DNA from 2 places in the Caballeronia eucalypticola genome. Region 2 is predicted to be linked to the other one. Evidence: riboswitches for the same ligand, from Rfam matches in the RefSeq annotation. Region 2 holds a riboswitch; the other holds the start of a gene.
The links. A riboswitch is a leader RNA that binds a small molecule or an ion and turns the genes downstream of it on or off. The one in region 2 is predicted to bind FMN.
Positions count from the first base shown of each region.

Region 1: it holds a riboswitch for FMN, as region 2 does, so the genes downstream of both, ACMX25_RS11395 (6,7-dimethyl-8-ribityllumazine synthase) here and ribB (3,4-dihydroxy-2-butanone-4-phosphate synthase) in region 2, are expected to answer to the same signal.

Region 1 is NZ_JBLKRU010000007.1:222,378-232,566, reverse strand. Features, by position in the region: gene ACMX25_RS11425 (transporter substrate-binding domain-containing protein) at 1-21, shown strand, start outside; gene ACMX25_RS11420 (ABC transporter permease subunit) at 23-766, shown strand; gene ACMX25_RS11415 (amino acid ABC transporter permease) at 756-1,568, shown strand; gene tauA (taurine ABC transporter substrate-binding protein) at 1,714-2,733, shown strand; gene ACMX25_RS11405 (taurine ABC transporter ATP-binding protein) at 2,730-3,521, shown strand; gene ACMX25_RS11400 (ABC transporter permease subunit) at 3,521-4,372, shown strand; FMN riboswitch at 4,489-4,683, shown strand; gene ACMX25_RS11395 (6,7-dimethyl-8-ribityllumazine synthase) at 4,769-5,275, shown strand; gene ACMX25_RS11390 (YlcI/YnfO family protein) at 5,444-5,584, shown strand; gene ACMX25_RS11385 (MFS transporter) at 5,843-7,096, shown strand; gene ACMX25_RS11380 (low affinity iron permease family protein) at 7,265-7,756, shown strand; gene ACMX25_RS11375 (hybrid sensor histidine kinase/response regulator) at 7,804-10,189, opposite strand, start outside.
Region 2 is NZ_JBLKRU010000008.1:126,814-137,002, reverse strand. Features, by position in the region: gene ACMX25_RS12170 (ferritin-like domain-containing protein) at 1-242, opposite strand, end outside; gene ACMX25_RS12165 (DeoR/GlpR family DNA-binding transcription regulator) at 996-1,775, shown strand; gene ACMX25_RS12160 (hypothetical protein) at 2,107-2,304, shown strand; gene ACMX25_RS12155 (hypothetical protein) at 2,368-2,748, opposite strand; gene glpD (glycerol-3-phosphate dehydrogenase) at 3,003-4,613, shown strand; gene ACMX25_RS12145 (helix-turn-helix domain-containing protein) at 4,778-5,551, shown strand; FMN riboswitch at 5,652-5,831, shown strand; gene ribB (3,4-dihydroxy-2-butanone-4-phosphate synthase) at 5,992-6,711, shown strand; gene ACMX25_RS12135 (hypothetical protein) at 6,798-7,667, opposite strand; gene ACMX25_RS12130 (MFS transporter) at 7,807-8,985, opposite strand; gene ACMX25_RS12125 (VOC family protein) at 8,995-9,390, opposite strand; gene ACMX25_RS12120 (LysR family transcriptional regulator) at 9,524-10,189, shown strand, end outside.

The DNA of each region.
Region 1 (10,189 bases), on a different contig from region 2:
CAATTGCCCGCGGAGAACTAGCATGGAGACGCTGCTGCACGGCTTCATTACGGCGACAGCGCGCATCGGGCTCGACTACCGCTTCCTGCTCGACGACTACGAGCGCGTGCCGTTCGTGCAGGGGCTGGGTGTCAGCATCGAGATCATCGTTTCGACCATGACCGCCAGTGCCATTGCCGGGCTCGTGCTGCTGCTCGCACTGCGCGGGCGCAACCGGCTGATCGCCGGGCTGGCGCGCTGTTTCATTGAAGTCACCCGCAATACGCCCACGCTGGTGCAGCTCTACTGCGCGTTTCTCGTGCTCAACATGCTGATTACGCAGTGGCTGCATGCGCGCGGTATCGATAACCCGTTCAAGCCGTTCTTCTGGGTCGTTCTGGTGTTGTCTCTGCACAAGGCGGCGTTTCACGCCGAAGCACTGCGTGCCGGATTTGACGCACTGCCTTCTCAAACACTGGAAGGCGCGGCTTCGCTCGGCTTTAGCCGCGCCACCCGTTTCTGGCGCATCGAGCTGCCGCTCGCGTTGCGCGCGGCGCTGCCGGCACTCGCTAACAACATGGTGGAACTGGTGAAAGCGTCGGCGGTGGCATCGGCGATTGCGGTGGGCGACGTCACCTACCAGTCCATCATGATCTGGACCCAGCGCGACAACGTGCTCGCGTTGATGCTGCTGATTCTCGCGTTCTTCGGCGTGCTCACCTGGCTCGTCACGCTCGCCGGCCGCTGGCTCGAGCGCCGTTACAGGATTCCCGGTTATGGCTACTGATTCGGCTTCCACCGTGGGCAAGCTCGCGCTCAACCTCAACCGCTTGCCGCCCGGTCTCTATGCCGTACTCGGCGTGCTGGCGACGGGCGCCGTATTGTGGTCGCTCGCGCCCGATACCGGCTCGCGCGGCGAGACGCTGGCACGCCTCGTCGAATGGGCGCCGGCGCTGGCGCACGGCTTTGCGATGAACGTGCTGATCAGTATCGGCGCAATCTTCATAGGAACGTTGATCGGCCTGCTCGCGGGTGCGCTCGCAATGTCGAAATCGTTCGTCGGGAAGCTGGCGAGAGTGTGGATTGTCGCGTTTCGCAACGCGCCGTGGCTCGTGCTGATCTACTTCACCACCTATGTGTTTCCCTTCGAGATCCATGTGTTCGGCGCCATCGTGCCGTTTCCCGACTGGCTCAAGGTCATGCTCGGGCTCGCTCTCCCGGCAAGCGCGAACATAGCGGAAGTATTTCGCGGCGCGGTGTCCTCCATCCCTTCAGCGCAATGGGAAGCGGCGGCTTCGCTTGCGTTTTCCCGTTCGCAGATCCTGCTGAAGATAGTCGTGCCGCAATGCATACGCCGCATGTTGCCGCCTTGGATGAACGTGTACGCCATCATCACCATGGGGACCGCGTTGTCATCGCTGGTCGGCATTCACGACTTGCTGGACACCGCGCAGATCGCCAGCAGCACGGTCGCGCGCAGCAGCTTTACGGTGCTGACCTACGTCGCGACACTCGTGATTTTCTTCGCCTACTGCTATCCCATTTCGCGGCTCACGCGCACGTTTGAAAAACGCCTGAGGACTGTATGAAGCACTGAGTAAAACCTTCCAACGCAACATGAAAAGCAACGCTTGAACAACGTCATTTGCAACGCACGAATGCTTCTAACCGCTTGAGCGCCGATTGCTTATAGTCGAAACCCTTCCACAAGACACTCTTGAACCGGGGCTTCCGATGAAACGCTTTTTCTCCTCTCTCCGCGCGTGCGCCGGGGTTGCACTTTTCGCCGTAGCCGCCAGCGCCGCTCATGCTCAATCGCGCGAAGTCGTGATCGGTTACCAGGACATGGTCGTACCGTGGCGCTACGCTCAAGTAAGCGGCGCAGTGGAAAAAGCGACGGGCTATAAGGTGACGTATCGCAAGCTCGGCAGCGGTGCCGACGTAATCCGCGCACTCGCGTCCGGGTCGATTCAACTGGGCGAAGCCGGGTCCAGCCCGATCGCGGCCGGCCTCTCGCAAGGCGTGGACATCTCCTTGTTCTGGATCCTCGACAACATCAACGACGCCGAAGCGCTCGTTGCCCGCGACGGCTCCGGCGTGACGAAGATAAGCGATCTCAAAGGCAAGAAGATTGGCCTGCCGTTCGTCTCCACCTCGCACTTCCATGCGCTTGTCGCACTGCAAAATGCCGGCGTCGATCCGTCGACGGTGAAGATCCTGAACCTGCGGCCGCCTGAAGTGGCTGCGGCCTGGGAACGCGGCGACATTGACGCCACTTATATCTGGGATCCGGTGCTGGCGAAGGTCAAGAAGAACGGCAAGGTGCTGATTACGTCGGGTGAAGTTGCGAAGGAAACCGGCAAGGCGACCTTCGACGGTTTCGCCGTCAGCCGCAAATTTGCCCAGGATAACGAAGCGTTCGTGACTAACCTCGTCAAGGTGCTTGCCGCGACCGACACGCAGTATCGGAACAATAAATCCGCCTGGACAGCCGGGTCGAAGGAAGTTGAAGGTGTAGCGCAGGAATCGGGAGCAACGGCTGCCGACGTGCCTGCGAGTCTCGCGCTGTATGCCTTCCCGACCCTCGCCGAGCAGGCTTCGCCGGCCTGGCTTGGCGGTGGCGCTCAGTCGGGCGCGGCGAAGTCGCTGGCGGCAACGGCAGCCTTCCTGAAGACGCAAGGCACGATCCAGAACCTGCTGCCCGACTATTCGGTTGGCGTTGACCCGCGCTTCGTGCAGCAAGCATCGCGATGAGCACGCTGGACATTCGCGGCCTCGGCGTGACCTATGAAGGCGCGACATCAGCCGCTCTGGAGGGCGTCGATCTGCAGATCGACAGCGGTGAGTTCGTGGTCGCGCTCGGTGCTTCCGGATGCGGTAAGACGACGCTGCTGAACTGTCTCGCAGGTTTCATCGATCCGACTGCCGGCGAGGCGCGGCTGAACGGCGAGCCGATCATCGGACCCGGTGCCGAACGTGGCGTCGTCTTTCAGAAATATGCATTGATGCCATGGCTCGACGTTATCGACAACGTCGCGCTCGGGCTTCGTTTTCAAGGTGTCGGGCGCACGCGGCGTCGTGAGATTGCGCGCGAGACGCTGGCGCTGGTGGGCCTGGAAAAGCACGCGAACGCGCGCGTCTACGCGCTCTCGGGCGGGATGCAGCAACGCGTGGGAATCGCACGCGCGCTTGCCAGCGATCCTCAAGTGTTACTGATGGATGAACCCATGGGCGCACTCGATGCATTGACTCGCGAGACCATGCAGGAACTCGTGCTCGATGTCTGGGGCCGCACCCGCAAGACCATTTTCTTCATCACGCATAGCGTGGAGGAAGCGTTGTTTCTTGCCACGCGGCTGGTCTTGATGACGCCGGGTCCTGGACGCATCGCGGAAAGCCACACATTACCGTTCGCGCGGCAGTTTCTTGAATCTCGCGATGCCCGCGCGGTGAAGTCGTCGCCCGAATTTATCGAGTGGCGCGAGCGGCTGGTTCGACGATTGCATGACGGATCTCACGCTACGCTGCAGGAGGTGACCTGATGAGTTCGATCGACTCGTTACCAACCGCTGCAGCCGTGTCGCGGCCTAAGCTAAAACGCAAACCGCGTCGTGGCCTTCCAGGTGAAGGTCCGACAGCTGCATTGAGCGTGTTGTCAGTTGCAGCCATTGCCGCGCTCTGGTGGGCGGCAACGTCATTTCATTGGGTAGCGCCGCTTTTCCTGCCCTCACCGCAAGCGGTGTGGAGCGCATTCATTGACGCATGGAATGGCCGTATTCAAGGCGGCTTGCCGCTGTCCGAGCATTTGCTGTGGAGCGCCATTCGCGTGTTCGGCGCGTTCGCATTGGCGAGCGTGACGGCCGTGCCTGTCGGCATCCTGATGGGCGTCAGCCGCATTGCGCGAGGCCTGCTCGATCCGCCCCTGGAGTTTTACCGGCCGCTGCCGCCGCTCGCGTATTTGCCGCTGGTCGTGATCTGGTTCGGTATCGATGAAACCGCGAAGCTGATCGTGATCTACCTCGCTTGCTTCGCTCCGATCGCGATGGCTGCACGCGCCGGTGCGCGAAGCGCAACCGCCGAGCAGGTGAACGCTGCGTATTCACTTGGCGGGAGCTTCGCGCAGGTTGTGCGGTTTGTCGTGCTGCCCGCCGCGTTGCCCGAGATCCTGACCGGCTTGCGGATTGCGATCGGATTTGGCTGGACCACGCTCGTCGCGGCCGAAATGGTGGCGGCAACGGCTGGACTTGGGCAGATGGTGTTGAACGCGTCGAGCTTTCTCAGAACCGATGTCGTGGTGATGGGGATCGTGCTGATCGGCTTGATCGCGTGGACTTTCGATCTCGGTATGCGCGCCCTGGAGCGGCGGTTGGTTCCCTGGCGCGGGAAGGCTTAGCGAGTGCCCGTCGTGGGCATGATGGTTCGGAAGAAACCCCATTGCCGTCGTTGAATAGCTAGCTAAGTACGGCGTATTTTTAAAAATCGTGATAATTTACGTTCCGTTCACTAAGAACGAGTTCTCGGGGCGGGGTGAAACTCCCCACCGGCGGTAATCGCGTACAGCTTCTGCGCGTAGCCCGCGAGCGCTTTGTGTTTTGCCTTGAATCTTCCGTCCATTTTGCGTGAAGGCGTGGCGAAACGCGAAGGTCAGCAGACCCGGTTTGATTCCGGGGCCGACGGTCATAGTCCGGATGAAAGAGAACGGGATGGCATGTGTCCGCTCGCGCGAAAGCATTTGCGTTAGAGGAGACGTGCCGTCCTTCGCCCTGTTCACACAAACAGGCTTAAATTTATGACGCTCGCAACGACCCTCGAAAGTAATCCTGCCGTTAGCTCGGCAGCCAAGTCCCGTGCACGCATCGCGTTCATTCAATCGTGCTGGCATCGCGACATTGTCGACCAATGCAAAGCGTCCTTCCTTAGCGCCATCCAGGCCCAGGGATTCAGCCGCGATGACATCGATCTCTACGAAGTCGCCGGGGCTTTCGAAATCCCCCTGCATGCGAAGCTGCTCGCTCAACGCGGCGGTTACGCGGCTATTGTTGCAGCGGGTCTTGTGGTCGATGGCGGTATCTATCGGCACGAGTTCGTGGCGCAGGCTGTCATCAACGGCTTGATGCAAGTGCAACTGGAAACGGGCACGCCGGTCTTGTCCGCTGTACTGACGCCGCATCACTTTCACTCTGGCGAAGAACACACGAAGTTCTTCCACGAGCATTTCGTCGTGAAGGGCGTTGAGGCGGCTACTGCTTGCGCCGATACCATTCGTAAGATCGCAGCGCTGGCAAACGTCCGATGATGTAGGTCGGATGCAAACTCAAAAGCGCCACGCGGGGATGTCAGCCTGCGTGGCGCTTTTTGCAATGACAGCATGCTCGGGATGCGGAAGCTGCCTGATCCAGTGCTGCCTCTAATCGGATTTGCTTGCATTCATTTCCAAAACACATGACCCCATGGAGCGTGAATCATGAAAACAGCCACTTTCCCGTCTGTACGAGTCGAACCAGAATTGCGCGAGGCAGCCGAAAGCGTCTTGCAGGAAGGTGAGTCTCTCCGGTTTTGTCAAACAAGCGATTCGCGAGAAGATCCTGCGTCGCCAGCAGCATAGTGAGTTCGTTGCTCGAGGACTCGCGTCACGGGACGACGCTAAGCGCAGCGGCGACTACATGTCGGCCGAGGAAATGCTTTCTCGCCTGAGTAAACGGCTCGCGACAGTACGGCACCAGTTGGAAGACGACTACCACTGACCGTCCACGACGCAATCGTTAGCATTTGAACGTTGCCGAACGTAAGCGCAAGATCCGGGGCGTATCGTGCGTCCCTGCGCACCATGATGATTGGGCCACCTCCCAAGGAGTCCCACTTCATGCCTTCTTCGCAAAACGAGCTTAACAAGCGCGCTCTCCGCATTATCCTGCCGTCCGCATTCCATCGATTAGCCTGGTCGAATCTGCTGGCGCAGTCCGCCGAGCAGATCAGTCTTGCCGCCGCACCGCTAGTTGCAGTTTTCCTGCTAGGCGCAAGCGCCGCGCAAACCGGCTTGCTGCAAACCGCCCAGACATTACCCTTTCTGCTCCTCTCATTACCGATGGGCGTCTATGCCGACCGTCATTCCCGACGTGGACTGATGGCAAGCGCAGAAGCCGTTCGCGTGCTGGCAATGATTACGATCCTCCTGCTGATCGGAGCCCATCTCCTCACGTTGCCGATGCTTGCTGTCTGCGGTTTTATCGGCGCAGCGGGTACGGTCGCTTACAGCGTTGCAGCGCCTTCGCTCGTTCCCTCTCTCGTCCCGCGCGATGCACTGCCGGCAGCGAATGGCCGCATCGAGTTGGCCAGAAGCGTGGCGTATTCGGCCGGTCCCGCGATAGGCGGAGTGATCGTGGGCTCCGTGGGAGCGGGGTGGGCTTATGCATTAGCGACCATGCTGTCGGCGTTCGCCGTTGTGCTGTTACGCGCACTGCCGGTCTCGGCGCATCTGCCCAGAACCGGCAGGCATTTTCTCGCCGAGGTCCGCGAGGGCGCCGCGTTCGTATTCCGCGACCCGCTGCTACGTCCCATTCTCCTGACCGCAGTTTTCTTTAACCTGGGCTATTTCGTGTTGCAGGCAGTCTACGTGGCTTACGCGGCGCACCGCCTGCATATGTCGTCATGGGTGATTGGCGTGAGCCTGGCGGCCTATGGTGCGGGCATGGTGGCCGGCGCGCTGGCAGGACCCGAAGTGTCGAGGCGAATCTGCTTTGGACGGACACTCGTTATCGGCCCTATGTGCGGCTTCCTCGCATCTCTATTGATAAGCGCAACCTTGTTTTTTCCGCAAGTATGGATGGTCTGCGTGAGTTTCTTTTTGCTCGGTGCCGGTCCGGTGCTGTGGACGATTGGTTCAACCACGTTGCGTCAGGCAATCACGCCTCACGCCATGCTCGGCAGGGTGTCAGCCATCATGAGCACCGCAACTTATGGAGCGCGTCCTGTTGGTGCGTTGCTCGGCGCGGCGCTTGCAACGCAGACCGGCGTAGGCGCATGCCTGCTGATGTCGACCGTCGCTTTTGCAATCCAGTTAGGCGTTATCGTGGTCTCGCCGGTCTCTCAACTGGCCGCGCTGCCTGAAGGCGCTTAAAGGTGCCAGAGGGGAGCCTGAGGGTGCCTGAAAGCGCCTCGTCATGATTGCGCCGACTTGAGGTCATGCGACCCAACTCGCAAGACGGCACTCCTCACGCAGCGCTTATCCGGAATGATTTTTGCTGATGCTTCGATGGACACGAAGCACAGACAACAGGAGAAAGCGATGCGAAAGGAAACTTCGCACCCAGGCCCGCAATTGCAATCGTCAACGGACGCGCTGGGCACTGTCCCTGACACATCGAGTCCCGCTTACGCGACCCGTCACCCCGTTACCCGCGCCTTCGATATCTTCGCGAGCGCCGTGACCCGCTGGACCGGCTCTCCCGTGGCGTTCGGCCTTGCGGTTATCAGCGTTGTGATCTGGGCAGTGACCGGGCCGATTTTCCACTACTCGGAGAACTGGCAACTGGTGATCAATACCGGGACGACCATCGTCACGTTCATCATGGTGTTCCTGATCCAGCAAGGCCAGAACAAAGACAGCGTGGCGCTTCACCTGAAACTCAATGAGCTGCTTGCGTCTCACCGGTCTGCGGACAATCATCTGATCGGGATTGAGGATGCGTCTGAAGAAGAGCTTCGGCGACTGGCTGGTGCTTACCTGCGGAAAGCGGCAGGAGCCGATGAGGCACCTGCCGCCAACGCACCCTCCTAAGCTTGCTTATAGCAAGGGAAAGCAAGGGGGAAAATGTCCTCCTGCGGTCATTGCATCTGCCGCAAGAGCGCAGCGATGCTCGCGGTGTCGTAGGGTTTTCGCAAGACAAAGTATCCGGACACGTTTGAAACGTGATCGTGGCCGGTTGCAAATATGACAGTCAGGTCACCGCGCAAAACCCGGGCTTGTATAGCGAGTTCTTCGCCCGACATACCGGGCAAGCCAACGTCCGTGATGAGCAAATCCACCGCCTCTTTCTGAATCAGTGCCAAAGCCGTTTGTGCGTTGGCAGCCTCGTGGACTACATGCCCCAGCCTCATGAGCAACTCGCTCGTATTGGAGCGGATCAGGTCATCGTCTTCAACGAACAAGATGCTTAGCGAGCGTCCCGAAGGCACACTTAGCGTGGCCGCTGTCGGTACGCTCGAAGGCGCCGCCACCACCTTGAGTGCGGCACGCTGGGTTTGATTTGCCAGAACATGCCGGATCTTTCTCGCAAGCGCCTCCCGCGTGTAGGGCTTGCCGAGCAGTTCAACGCCGGCATCCAGCCGGCCGCCATGGACAATCGCATTTTCCGTATAGCCGGACGTAAACAGTACCGCGATGCCGGGAATGAGTTGCCGCGCGCGGCGAGCCAATTCGGGACTTCGCAGGGGACCCGGCATGACAACGTCGGTAAACAACAGATCGATTGGCGCGCCGCTTTCGATGATCGCAAGCGCGCTGCTGGCATCGCTCGCCTTGAGCACGCGATAGCCCAGTTCGGACAACATCTCCACGACCGTCACCCGGACTTGTTCATCGTCTTCAGCCACCAGGATCGTCTCGGCGCCGCCCAGAACCGGCGTGCTTTCCAGCACCGCCCCGAGATCTTCCTTGTCGTGGGTTCGCGGCAAATACAATTTCACTGTCGTGCCGTGGCCCGGTTCGCTGTAGATCTTCACGTGTCCACCGGACTGCTTAACGAATCCGTAAACCATGGAGAGTCCCAGGCCCGAGCCCTTGCCTTCCGGCTTGGTGGAGAAGAACGGCTCATAGGCCTGGGCCAGTACTTCAGGTGTCATCCCGCAGCCGGTGTCCGTCACCGCGAGCATCACGTATTGTCCGGGGGTCACTTCGGCATGATCAAGTGCATAGCGGTCGTCGAGGAACGCGTTGCCTACTTCCAGGGTCAGCTTGCCCGCGTTGTCCATGGCATCGCGCGCGTTGATGGCGAGATTGAGGACTGCGTTTTCAACTTGGGTGGGATCGACGAATGTGTTCCACAGGCCGGCGGAAACAACGATCTCGATCTCGATAGCTTCGCCCAGACTGCGCCGCAACATGTCCTCCATGCCGGTGATAAGCCGTCCGATCCTGATCGTCTTCGGCTCGAGCGCTTGCCGGCGGCCGAAGGCCAGCAACTGGCTCGCCAGCTTCGCGCCGCGGCTCACGCCGGCAAGCGCATTTGCCACGCGCCGCTCTGCCCGCTCGCTGCCCGCCACGTCCGACGCAAGCAGTTGCAAGTTGCCTGAAATGACCTGCAGCAGGTTATTGAAATCGTGCGCGACGCCGCCGGTGAGCTTGCCGATGGTCTCCATTTTTTGCGCCTGCTGGAGCGCGAGTTCGGTTCGCCGCAGCGCGTCTGCGGCTTCACGATCCGCAGTAATGTCGCGGCCCACGGCATGGATGAAACGGTCATCGGGCACGGCCGTCCACGACAGCGTGACATACGTCCCATCCTGCCGCTGATAGCGGTTCACAAACTTGAACGTGCGGATACCCCCGCTGAGTTCGCCCAATTCGGCGAGCGTCGAGACCCGGTCATCGGGATGCACGAACTCAAGCAGCGAATGGCCGATAAGCGTCTTCTCATCCCAGCCGAGGATCTGTTGCCAGGCCGGATTCACCGCCACGATATTCGATTGGAAATCGGCGACCAGCATCAGGTCGGTAGAAAGCCGCCACATGCGGTCCCGGTCGGCAACACTTTCCGCCACCTGCTGTTCCAGGGTCTTGTTCAGGCGCTCAAGAGCGCGTGCTGCGGACTTCTGGTCTTCGATGTCGGTGTTCGTTCCGATCCATCGAATAATGCGCTGGACGTTGTCGCGAATAGGCAGCGCCCGGGCGATATGCCAGCGGTATACGCCATCGGCTCGTCGAATCCGGAACTCGCATTCGTAAGTCGTGCCCGATGCCACTGCGTCCACCCACTGTCCAATGGTGGCCGGCAGGTCATCGTGATGAATGATGTTGCCCCACGCCTGACCGTCCAGCGTGGCCTGCGCCGCACCGCTGTACTCGTAGACCCGGTCGTTGAACCAGTCGAGCTGACCGTTGGGGTCCGCCGACCAGACATGGTTCGGCATGGCCTGGGCGAAGGTGCGGAATTTCTGCTCGCTTTCATGAACCGCGCGCTCCGCCACGAGGCGATCCGTCACGTCGGTTCCCTGA
Region 2 (10,189 bases):
GCGCGCCCGTGCTGCATTTCTTCCGGCTCCCACTCGTTGTTGAGCCAGTCGGACACTTCAGGGTCGTCGTTGAAATACGTGCTCAAGTTGCTCGTATAAAGATCGGTTCCGCTCTCAATGAACGAAGCCGCGCAAAGCAACAAGAGAAGGTGTTCATTGGATGCCGCTTTACGCCGGTCGATCCGGGACAGGTCGATGTCTTCGATCCGCCAGGGCATCACGTGGGTACTATCACTGTGCATAAAAATCGCGCTCCCAAAGCTGTACTGAACGCGCCGTCAGCCAAACCGGCCGAAAATCAGGCGACGCCATGACTTGAAGTCGCGGCGTCCTCATGTGGTTAAGACTTAGAGCCTGCATCTTAGCCGGGTTGCAATTAAGCTGCAGGCCCGAAGACAGACCGTTGGAACCACATGTCAGTTCCGGATACCGCTCAAAACAGCATAAATCGTACCGCGCTGAAGCGCGTTGCGATAACGCACGTCACGCTCGATTCCCGTGCGCTTACGGGCACATTTCGGTAAGCCACTGAAAAACGATTCGGCGATGGCGTTAATGGCGCCTTATAGCCGAGCGATTTTTCATATCGAATATGCTTGGCGGGAGATAGATTTCGGGCCGGCAAGCCACGTTCAGACTCGACACCATCAATTTTGCCATCCTCACGAGTTGCCGCGCTGAACGCGAAGCATGCAATCCGTACGGGCGATGTAGGCAGTGGTCTTTTGGACATGCGGATATGTACACGTATGGACAATGTCCGAGCAACTTCACTACAAGCTGCTCGCGAGTGGCACGCGGTGTAATGCCTCGTAACGCACTTGTCGCTTTTGATGCCTGACCCCAGCCGTAACACGCTCGTTGGCGTGGTTGCATCGATGCCATTGGATAGCGATATCCAAAGGTAAGACGGACGATCGAGCATTGCCGGACCGCCGGGCCTATCCCTTACAATACGGGCCACCTCAAGACAAAAAAGCGCACTCTTCGACGCCATGACACGAGATCCCCGCATCACCTTGAACGCACGACAGCAAGAGCTGCTCGACTGGGTGCAACGCGATGGCTTCGTGACAGTGGAAGACCTGGCCACGCATTTCGACGTCACGCCGCAAACCATTCGACGCGACGTCAACTGGCTCTCGGACATGAACCTCCTGCGCCGCTATCACGGTGGCGCGAGCCTGCCGACCAGTTCGGAGAACGTCTCATACACGGCGCGTCAGCGCATGTTCCACGACGAAAAACGTCGCATAGGCGCGCTCGTCGCTCAGCACATCCCCGATCAGGCGTCCCTCTTCATCAACCTGGGCACGACGACCGAGGAAGTCGCCCGGGCGCTGAACCGGCATCGCGGCTTGCACGTGATCACGAACAACCTCAACGTGGCCAGCATGATGAGCGGTTACCCCGAATGCGAGGTGCTGATTACCGGCGGCATTGTGCGGCCGTGGGACAAAGGTATTGTGGGCGAGCTGGCTATCGACTTCATCCGCCAGTTCAAAGTGGACTTCGCGATCATTGGGGCGTCGAGCATTGAAACCGACGGCACACTGCGCGACTTCGATACCCGCGAAGTCCGCGTGGCCGAAGCGATCATCAAACACGCCCGCACGGTGTTCCTCGCCGCCGATCATTCGAAATTCAACCGCCCGGCACTGGTCCGACTCGGTCATCTGAGCCAGATCGACGCGTTGTTCACCAATGCCCCTGCGCCACCGGAAATGGCTCAAACGCTCGCCGAAGCAAACACGCAGGTATTCGTGGCGGAGTAGGTCCTGCCCCAAAAATCTTGCTTCGCCAAGGCCCGCTGCCTGTGTGCAGTGCGGCAGGAACCTCACGTAAATTCTACGATTCCGCTTGTCTGCCGAACCGCTGTCGCGCCCCTAAAAAGTCAAACCCATTATTTTCCGCAAGCGTTTGGCACTCGTCTGACGCTTGCCTACAATCAAATTCCGGCAACGAAGCGCCGCTTTTGGGCGCCCCCAGCCACGCTATGCGTCATGCGTCTGCCGGACACGAAGTTTCAGCCTCGCACAACGTTCCGAAGCACTTATGCCGATCGCCGACCGATCAAAGTGCCGCTCGATCGTCATGGAGAACACGATGCTAAGTCCGCATGAATTTGCCACGCTGCTCCTGTTGCAAGACGCCCCCCATCAGATGGACATGGTGCGCGACGAACTCGACGCCCTGCTCGAGCGCCAGCTTGTCCAGTTGGAAAATCTCGCCTCCGGGCACCAGTTGTGGAGCCTGACGGCTTCCGGCGACTCCACGATCAAAGCAATCAAACGATATTCATAGATTCGCTCTTCGGCCATCGCAGCCTCCACCAAGGCTGCGTGAGTGGGCCGAACAGCGAGCCGATTAGCCAGCGCGCAACGTCGGGTCGACGGCTGCGCGCCAACTAAGCGCTTGCGCCCGCTGATCCGCGAAGAACGAAGCCCACGTGCTTTGCGCTGCTGCCGTACGGCTAGCAGTAAACGCCGCATACTGACTCGCAATTCCCGCCTCGAACGCGCAAAACTGGTCCTTTGGTAGCTTGCCGCGTTTTTGCGCCACGTAAGCATCGAGAAACGCCGTATACACGCCCTGCGCGTCCGTGCCGTAATCGACTGCGCTCCCGCCGCACATGGACTGGAGCGCGGCCAGGGACGGCGCTCCCATTGATCCTGCAACATCTGGCGCGGATATACATCCGGCCAGCGTCAGCGCGCCGAGCGCACCCGCCACTAACATCTTTCGCATCGCGTTACTCCTTCATCCCCAGTGCCTACAGTATCGGCCGGCGGCCAGCTTCGCGCCACTCGACCGAGCGGCCTATGAGCCCAAATACGATCAAAAACGACCGCAACCTGCACTTTTCCGGCAAAACGCAGTAATAGCGGCGCGTTAGCCACTCAGACGACTTTACATTTTCGTTTTTGTTCGTTAAATTTCGAATTCGAACATTAGTGTGTTCCGACGGAGTTTTCCGTTGGTGGCCATGGGGCGGACAAGCGATGCAAAGCAATCTTTACGATGTGCTCGTGGTGGGCGGCGGGGTCAACGGCACGGGTATAGCGCGGGACGCGGCGGGCCGTGGCCTCACCGTCATGCTGTGCGAAAAGGACGACCTGGCTTCGCACACGTCGTCGTCGAGTACGAAGCTCATTCACGGCGGGCTTCGTTATCTCGAATACGGCGAATATCGGCTCGTGCGCAAGGCGCTCCAGGAACGTGAAGTGTTGCTGCGCGCGGCGCCGCACATCATATGGCCGTTGCGTTTCGTGATGCCGCACATGCCGAACCTGCGCCCCGCCTGGATGATCCGCGCCGGCCTGTTCCTCTACGATCACCTTGCGCGCCGCGAATTGCTGCCCGGCTCCCGGGGCATCAAAATGCGCCGGCACCCGGCGGGCGCTCCGCTTATCGACTCAATCAAACGTGGGTTTGTCTATTCCGACGGCTGGGTGGACGACGCTCGCCTCGTCGCGCTTAACGCCGTCGATGCGCAGGAACACGGCGCCGTCATCAAGACGCGCACGCGTCTGGTGAGTGCGCGGCGCGGCGAAGGCGTTTGGCATGCCGCGCTCGCCGACAACCAGGGCGCGACCTTTGAGATTCGGGCGCGCTCCATCGCAAACGCGGCTGGTCCGTGGGTCAGCGACCTGCTCAAGGATTCGCTCAACAGCAACACGCATACGCGCCACACCGTGCGATTGGTCAAGGGAAGCCACATTGTCACCCGGCGCCTCTTTGAGCACGAGCACGCGTACATTTTCCAGAATCCGGACAAGCGCATCATTTTCGCCATTCCGTATGAGCACGACTACACGCTGATCGGAACCACGGACCTCGAGTATCACGGCGATCCATCGAAAGTCGTGATCAGCCCGGAAGAAACCGCGTACCTTTGCGACTCCATCAATCGCTACTTCAAGAAGCACATCAGCCCGGCTGATGTCTGCTGGACCTACGCCGGCGTGCGCGGCCTGCTCGAGGACGAAAACGCGGAGAACGCATCGGCCGTCACGCGCGATTACCTGCTGGAACTCGACACGCCCGCGAACGAAGCGCCGCTGTTATCGGTGTTCGGTGGCAAGATCACCACGTTTCGCAAGCTGGCCGAAGAAGCCGTCGACAAGCTGGGGGCAGCGCTGCAATCGCCGGCGCGGAGTAAAACCTGGACCGAGGGCGCGCCGCTGCCGGGGGGGGACATTGCCAACGCCGACTTCGCGCTTTTTCTCAGCTCGTTCAAGCAACGCAACAGCTGGCTGCCGGGCGAACTCGCGCACCGTTACGCGCGGGCGTACGGAACGCGCGCTCAGAAGCTTCTAGGCAATGCCGGCTCGCTCGCCGACCTCGGCGAGGCCCTGGCGCCCGGCCTCTACGAAGCCGAACTCCGCTACATGCGCGACAACGAATGGGCGACCTGTGCGGACGACGTGCTCTGGCGCCGCTCGAAACTCGGCCTGCATCTGGAGCCGGGATCGCTTGAAGACGTGGTTCGCCGCATTGACGCGTGGTTCGCGTCGAGCAAACCCGATGCCGAGCTGCGGGAGACGTCACCCACGCAATCCACGCCGCCCACACCCGCACCCGCACCCGCACCCGCTCGCACGGTCGTTTAACGAGGGGTTGCCGCGAATAGCTACCCTGCGGCACCTCATAACGGTGTGACGATATCTTCGTTTGCCGCCAGTTGAGCGAATGCTAGTCTTGCCTTCACTCGTTCCCGCGCCGGTTCGCCGAGCGGGTCTGATCGACTGAACGATTGAAAGACTGGAGGCTCATCATGGTTGCATCGGCTTATTCATCGCTGGAACTCGTGCGCGAGTCGTTCGATGCGCGCGCGCCGGCCGAACACGCCGAGGCAACACAGGCGCGTGCGGCAAACACCGTGGCAAACACCCCGGCAAACGCGCTTCACACGCAGCCAACGGACGCGCAGGAAGCGAACGACGCGCTCGAATACCTGGTTGGCGTGAACCTCGCGCGGCTGCGCGCCGAACGCCAGCTCTCGCTCGATGCCCTCGCTCGCGCGTCCGGCGTATCGCGCGCCATGTTGGCGCAGATCGAATCCGGGCGTAGCGTGCCGTCCATCAAGGTACTGCACAAGATTGCGAGCGCGCTGAAGGTATCGGTGGCGGCGTTCCTGCGACGCCACGCGATCAATGGCATCGAATATTTGCCGGCTGAAGAGGCAACGCGGATGGTGACATCGAATGGACGCTTTTCCGCCCGGCCGCTGTTTCCGTTGAGCGCGCCTGCATCGGCGGAATTCCATGAACTGAGGATTGCGCCGCTGCACGCCGAACCCGGCAGCGCGCATCCACCCGGCACCACGATCAACCTGGTTGTGAGCGACGGCACGCTGGAAATTCGCGTGCATGACCGGGCGCAGTTGCTGGCCACCGGCGACGCCATTGTGTTCGACGCCGATCAACCCCACACGCTGCGCAATCCCGGCAACACGGAAGCGCGCGCGTACCAGGTGACGGTGAACGCGGAAACGCCGCCGCGCTGGCATGTTCCGGCCGATTCACGTCGTATCGACGATGCCAGCTAAGCAAGCTTGCCTGCAAGCTAGAGGCAGGCAGTACTGCAACATTGGCAAGTCTGCTGTATCCTGAAAATCGTCGCGTTTTTAAGTGTTTAGCGACAAGTCAGTACGTCTTCAGGGCGGGGTGCAATTCCCCACCGGCGGTATGCGAGCGGCGAAAGCCTCTCGCGAGCCCGCGAGCGCCTGTGAATGCAGCTTGCAAGTCATTGCGAGCCGCCCAGCGGGGTCAGCAGATCTGGTGAGATGCCAGAGCCGACGGTCATAGTCCGGATGGAAGAAGATGTGCAGACGGTCATGTCCGTTTCGCGTGTTTGCCGCGGCGCATTTGCGTCCGCGTTAAACCGGCGCTGTCGAATTGACGGCGTTGAAGACGCGTGTCGTTCTGTCTGTTTGCAATGCCCTGAAACGTTTTTCGCCCCATTTTCTTTTGCGAGAGCGTTTCACTCATGTCCGATTCAGTTTTCACCTCCCCGGCCACCGCCTTTGCCGATCTTGCGCAACTTCGTGCAGGTGAAGCGTCCGTTGCGATCCCTCATCGAATTGCCGCTGCCCTGCAAGCGTTGCGCGAAGGCCGCGCGGTCGCCCTGCTCGACGACGACGATCGCGAGAACGAAGCCGACCTGATTTACGCCGCTGAAAAGCTTGATGTCGAAGGCATGGCGCTGATGATCCGGGAGTGCAGCGGCATTGTGTGCCTGTGCCTTCCTGACGAGACCGTTCGCGCGCTCCACTTGCCGCCGATGGTCGCCGACAACGGCAGCAAATACGGCACGGCGTTCACGGTTTCTATCGAAGCACGCGAGGGCGTGACGACGGGCGTATCGGCCATTGACCGGCTGACCACGATCCGCGCTGCGATTGCCGATAACGCGAAGGCTGGCGATATCGTGAGTCCCGGCCATGTGTTCCCGCTGCGCGCGCAGCCGGGCGGCGTGCTGACCCGGCGCGGTCATACGGAAGGAACCGTCGATCTGGCTATCCTCGCCGGGTTGAAGCCAGCCGGCGTACTGTGCGAATTGATGAACCCGGACGGCACGATGGCGCGCGGTGCTCAGATCGATGCGTTTGTGAAGGAGCGCAACATTCCGGTGCTGACAATCGCCGAACTCGCCGATTTCCGGATGGTGCTTGCCGCCGCACGCGAACTTGCGGAAGAAACGGTTTAACGACGCATAGAAGCAATAAAAAAGCGCGGCCCTGAACAAAAGGGTCGCGCTTTTTATTTATGGGTTGTGGAAGAACCCGGCAAAAATCACACGGCTTCCGCCCTCAAAATCGCCGCGAATTTTCTATAAAGCCACACCGAGCAAGTTGCCCCCGTCGCCGTATAAAGCAGCGTGCCTACGCTTTGCACGACCATCAAACCCATGGTCAGGCTGCCGATAGACCCGGCCGTCGCCAGCATTTCCGCAACCACGGTCAGCACCGTCGCAATGCCGACGACCGGCAGGATCGCAAGCAAGGCGGCTGTCGTGATGAACCAGAAATGTCCGCGCGTGTCCTCCCAGGCGGCGCGCCACTGGATCCGGCCACCAACAGCCGTGTGCGGAAACAGCAAGGCAAGCCGCGCAGACACATAACTCACGCCGCAAACAACCAGCACCGCGAGCGTGGCGGCCGCGGCCATTGAGGTGCCGCTCGACAACCCCGCCAGCCGCAACCCGATCCAGGCGATCATGACCGCGAGCGCCGCGCCTACGTACCCCGCAAGTAACGCGATGCAGAGCAGGACATAGCGCCGGATACCGGCGTCCCAGAGGTGCATCGGCGCAGGCGTGGAGACCGGTGCGGCGGCAGATGCGGCGGATTCAGCGTGCAACTTCATCGCAAAGCGGACCACGAATACGGCCAGCACAGCGAGGACCAGCGTCTGTACGAAGGTGACGCCAAGGGAAATCAGCCCTTGAGTGAACCCCGCGGCGTGACCGGCGCTGCTGCTGGTCATGGCCGTGAGCGAACTGTCCGATGCCGCCAACCCGGAAAATTGCGCCTTGTATCCGGCGGTTCCGGTTGCGAGCACGGCGACGAACGCCACTAGAAATACGATCGGCATGTGTCGTACGGCGGAGGCGGCGTCGCGCCATGCGCCCGTCAGGCATTGGCGCAGCGTGATGTCTTCCATAAAACCTCGGTCGAAAAGCGTGATGAAGCGATAAAGCCGCGAATGCGGCTCGCACGACACGCTAGTCGGTTGAGGACGCCGGGTCAACATCCGGCACAGCCTTGGCGTGGGTATTCCCCATGCAGCACGCCACGCGAACTCAAATGGCATCCACCGCGGCCGCACGCGTTCCCTGCCCGCCGCGATCAAGCCGGGCCGCATACCAGGTCACGCCGAGCGCGACCACGGCCACCACGGCCGCGACCCACGGCAGCGAATCGAGCGGATGTCCCTGGCTCAACACCACGCCGCCCAGCCACGCGCCGCCGGCATTCCCCAAATTGAACGCGCCGATATTCAGCGTCGACGCCAGGTTCGGCGCGTGTTTCGCCGTCTCCACCACGCGCGTTTGCAGCGGCGGCACGGTGGCGAACGCAGCGATGCCCCAGATAAAGATCGTGATGGCCGCGAGCGTCTGGTTATGGCTGGTCTTCGCGAAGATAGCCATGATGATCGCGAGCGCGACGAGAATGCCCATCAGCGATGGCATCAGCGCCCGGTCGGCCAGTTTGCCGCCAATCGTATTGCCGATCGTCAATCCAACCCCGAACAACACGAGCACCAGCGTGACGCCATGTGGCGAAAATCCGCTGATCTGCTCGAGGATCGGCGCAATGTAGGTGAAGACCACGAACACGCCGCCGAAACCGAGCACGGTCATTGCCAGCGCGAGCCAGACTTGGGGCTCCTTCAGCACGCGCAGTTCGCGGCCGAAGTTCGACGGCCCCGAATCGTGCTTGTTCGGCACGAGCGCTGTCACGCCGACCAGCGACAACACGCCGAGCGCCGCCACGACCCAGAATGTCGTGCGCCAGCCGAATTCCTGACCGATAAACGTCCCGAACGGCACGCCGAGCACATTCGCGAGCGTGAGCCCGGTGAACATCAGAGCAATCGCGCTGGCGCGTTTTTCAGCCGGAACCAGCGACGCCGCGACCACCGCGCCAATGCCGAAAAACGAGCCGTGCGCGAACGACGTCACCACGCGGGCGATCATGAGCATCGAATAACCGGGTGCAACGGCGCACAGCACATTGCCGACGATAAACACGCCCATCAGCAATTGCAGCGCGAGTTTGCGCGGCATTTTTGCAGTCAGCACGGCGAGCAGCGGCGCGCCCACGGCGACGCCCAGCGCGTAGCCGGTGACGAGGAATCCCGCCGATGGTATCGATACAGCCAGATCGCGGGCGACATCGGGCAGCAGCCCCATGATGACGAACTCGGTCGTCCCAATAGCGAACGCGCTGATCGCGAGCGCCAGAAGTGGAATAGGCATGAAGATCCCCTAGTTTGAGAATAAGGAAAGCGATGTCACGAATTCGATGACCACGCCCGGCGCAAGCTGCACGAACACTTGCCGTTCGCGGACGAGCGGAACCTCGGCTTCGGAAAACGGGATCGCGTGTTCGTGCAGGCGTGCGAGCAACGCCTGCCATTCGGCCGCGCTTTGAACCCGCAACGCCAGGTGATCGATGCGCGTGGCCGCCCGGCCACCGGGCGGCGAAGCCAGCACCGAGCCGCTTTCGATCAAATGCACGGCGGGCGTGTCATCGAGATAAAGCCAAAACCCGCCTATGCCGAATGGCGGGCGCGGGCCGACTTTCATGCCGGCTATATCGACGAGAAAATGGCGGATCGGCTCGCAATCGGGCGCGACGATCGTGACGTGATCGAGTTTCATCGGATGTTTCCAGCAAATTCGGGCTGCACAGTCAACCTCATACACTGCAATGCACCAAATTTTGCGCGCCCAGGAACGTTTTGATAATTGGCGTAGCATTTGAACCATTATCAAAAGCAAATTGAGAATCGCAATGGATCGACTCGGCGACATGCGCCTGTTCACTGAAGCCGCCGCGCTCGGCAGCTTGTCCGCGGCGGGGCGCAAGCTGGGTTTATCGCCGGCGGCGGCCAGCGCCCGGCTGCTCAAGCTGGAGAAATCGCTCACCGCGCGGCTGTTCGAGCGCACCACGCGCCAACTCAGGCTCACCGACGAAGGCCGGCTTTATTTGCAGCATTGCCGGATCGCGCTGCAGGCTATCGACGACGGCGAAGCCGCGCTGCACGCCGGCCAGAATCTCGTGCGCGGCAAGGTGCGGATCTCGGCCACATCGGATTTCGGCCGCAACCTGCTGTGCCATTGGCTCGATGAATTCAGCCGCCTGTATCCGGATGTGAGCTTTTCGCTGACGCTGTCGGATTCGGTATCGAACCTGCTGCTGGAAGAGATTGATCTGGCGATTCGCTTTAACCGGCCGTCGGAGGGCAATCTGATTGCCCGTCGGCTGGCGCCGAACCGGCGTGTGCTGTGCGCATCGCCGGAATACCTGGCGCGGCACGGCGAACCGAAAACGCCCGCCGATCTCGCCGCGCACACGTTCACGGTGCTGGTGACATCGACGGCAACGTTCAACGAGTTCCAGTTCGTCCGCGGCGACGAGCGTTTCACCCACACCGTGCCGCTCAGCGAGGCCTGGGAA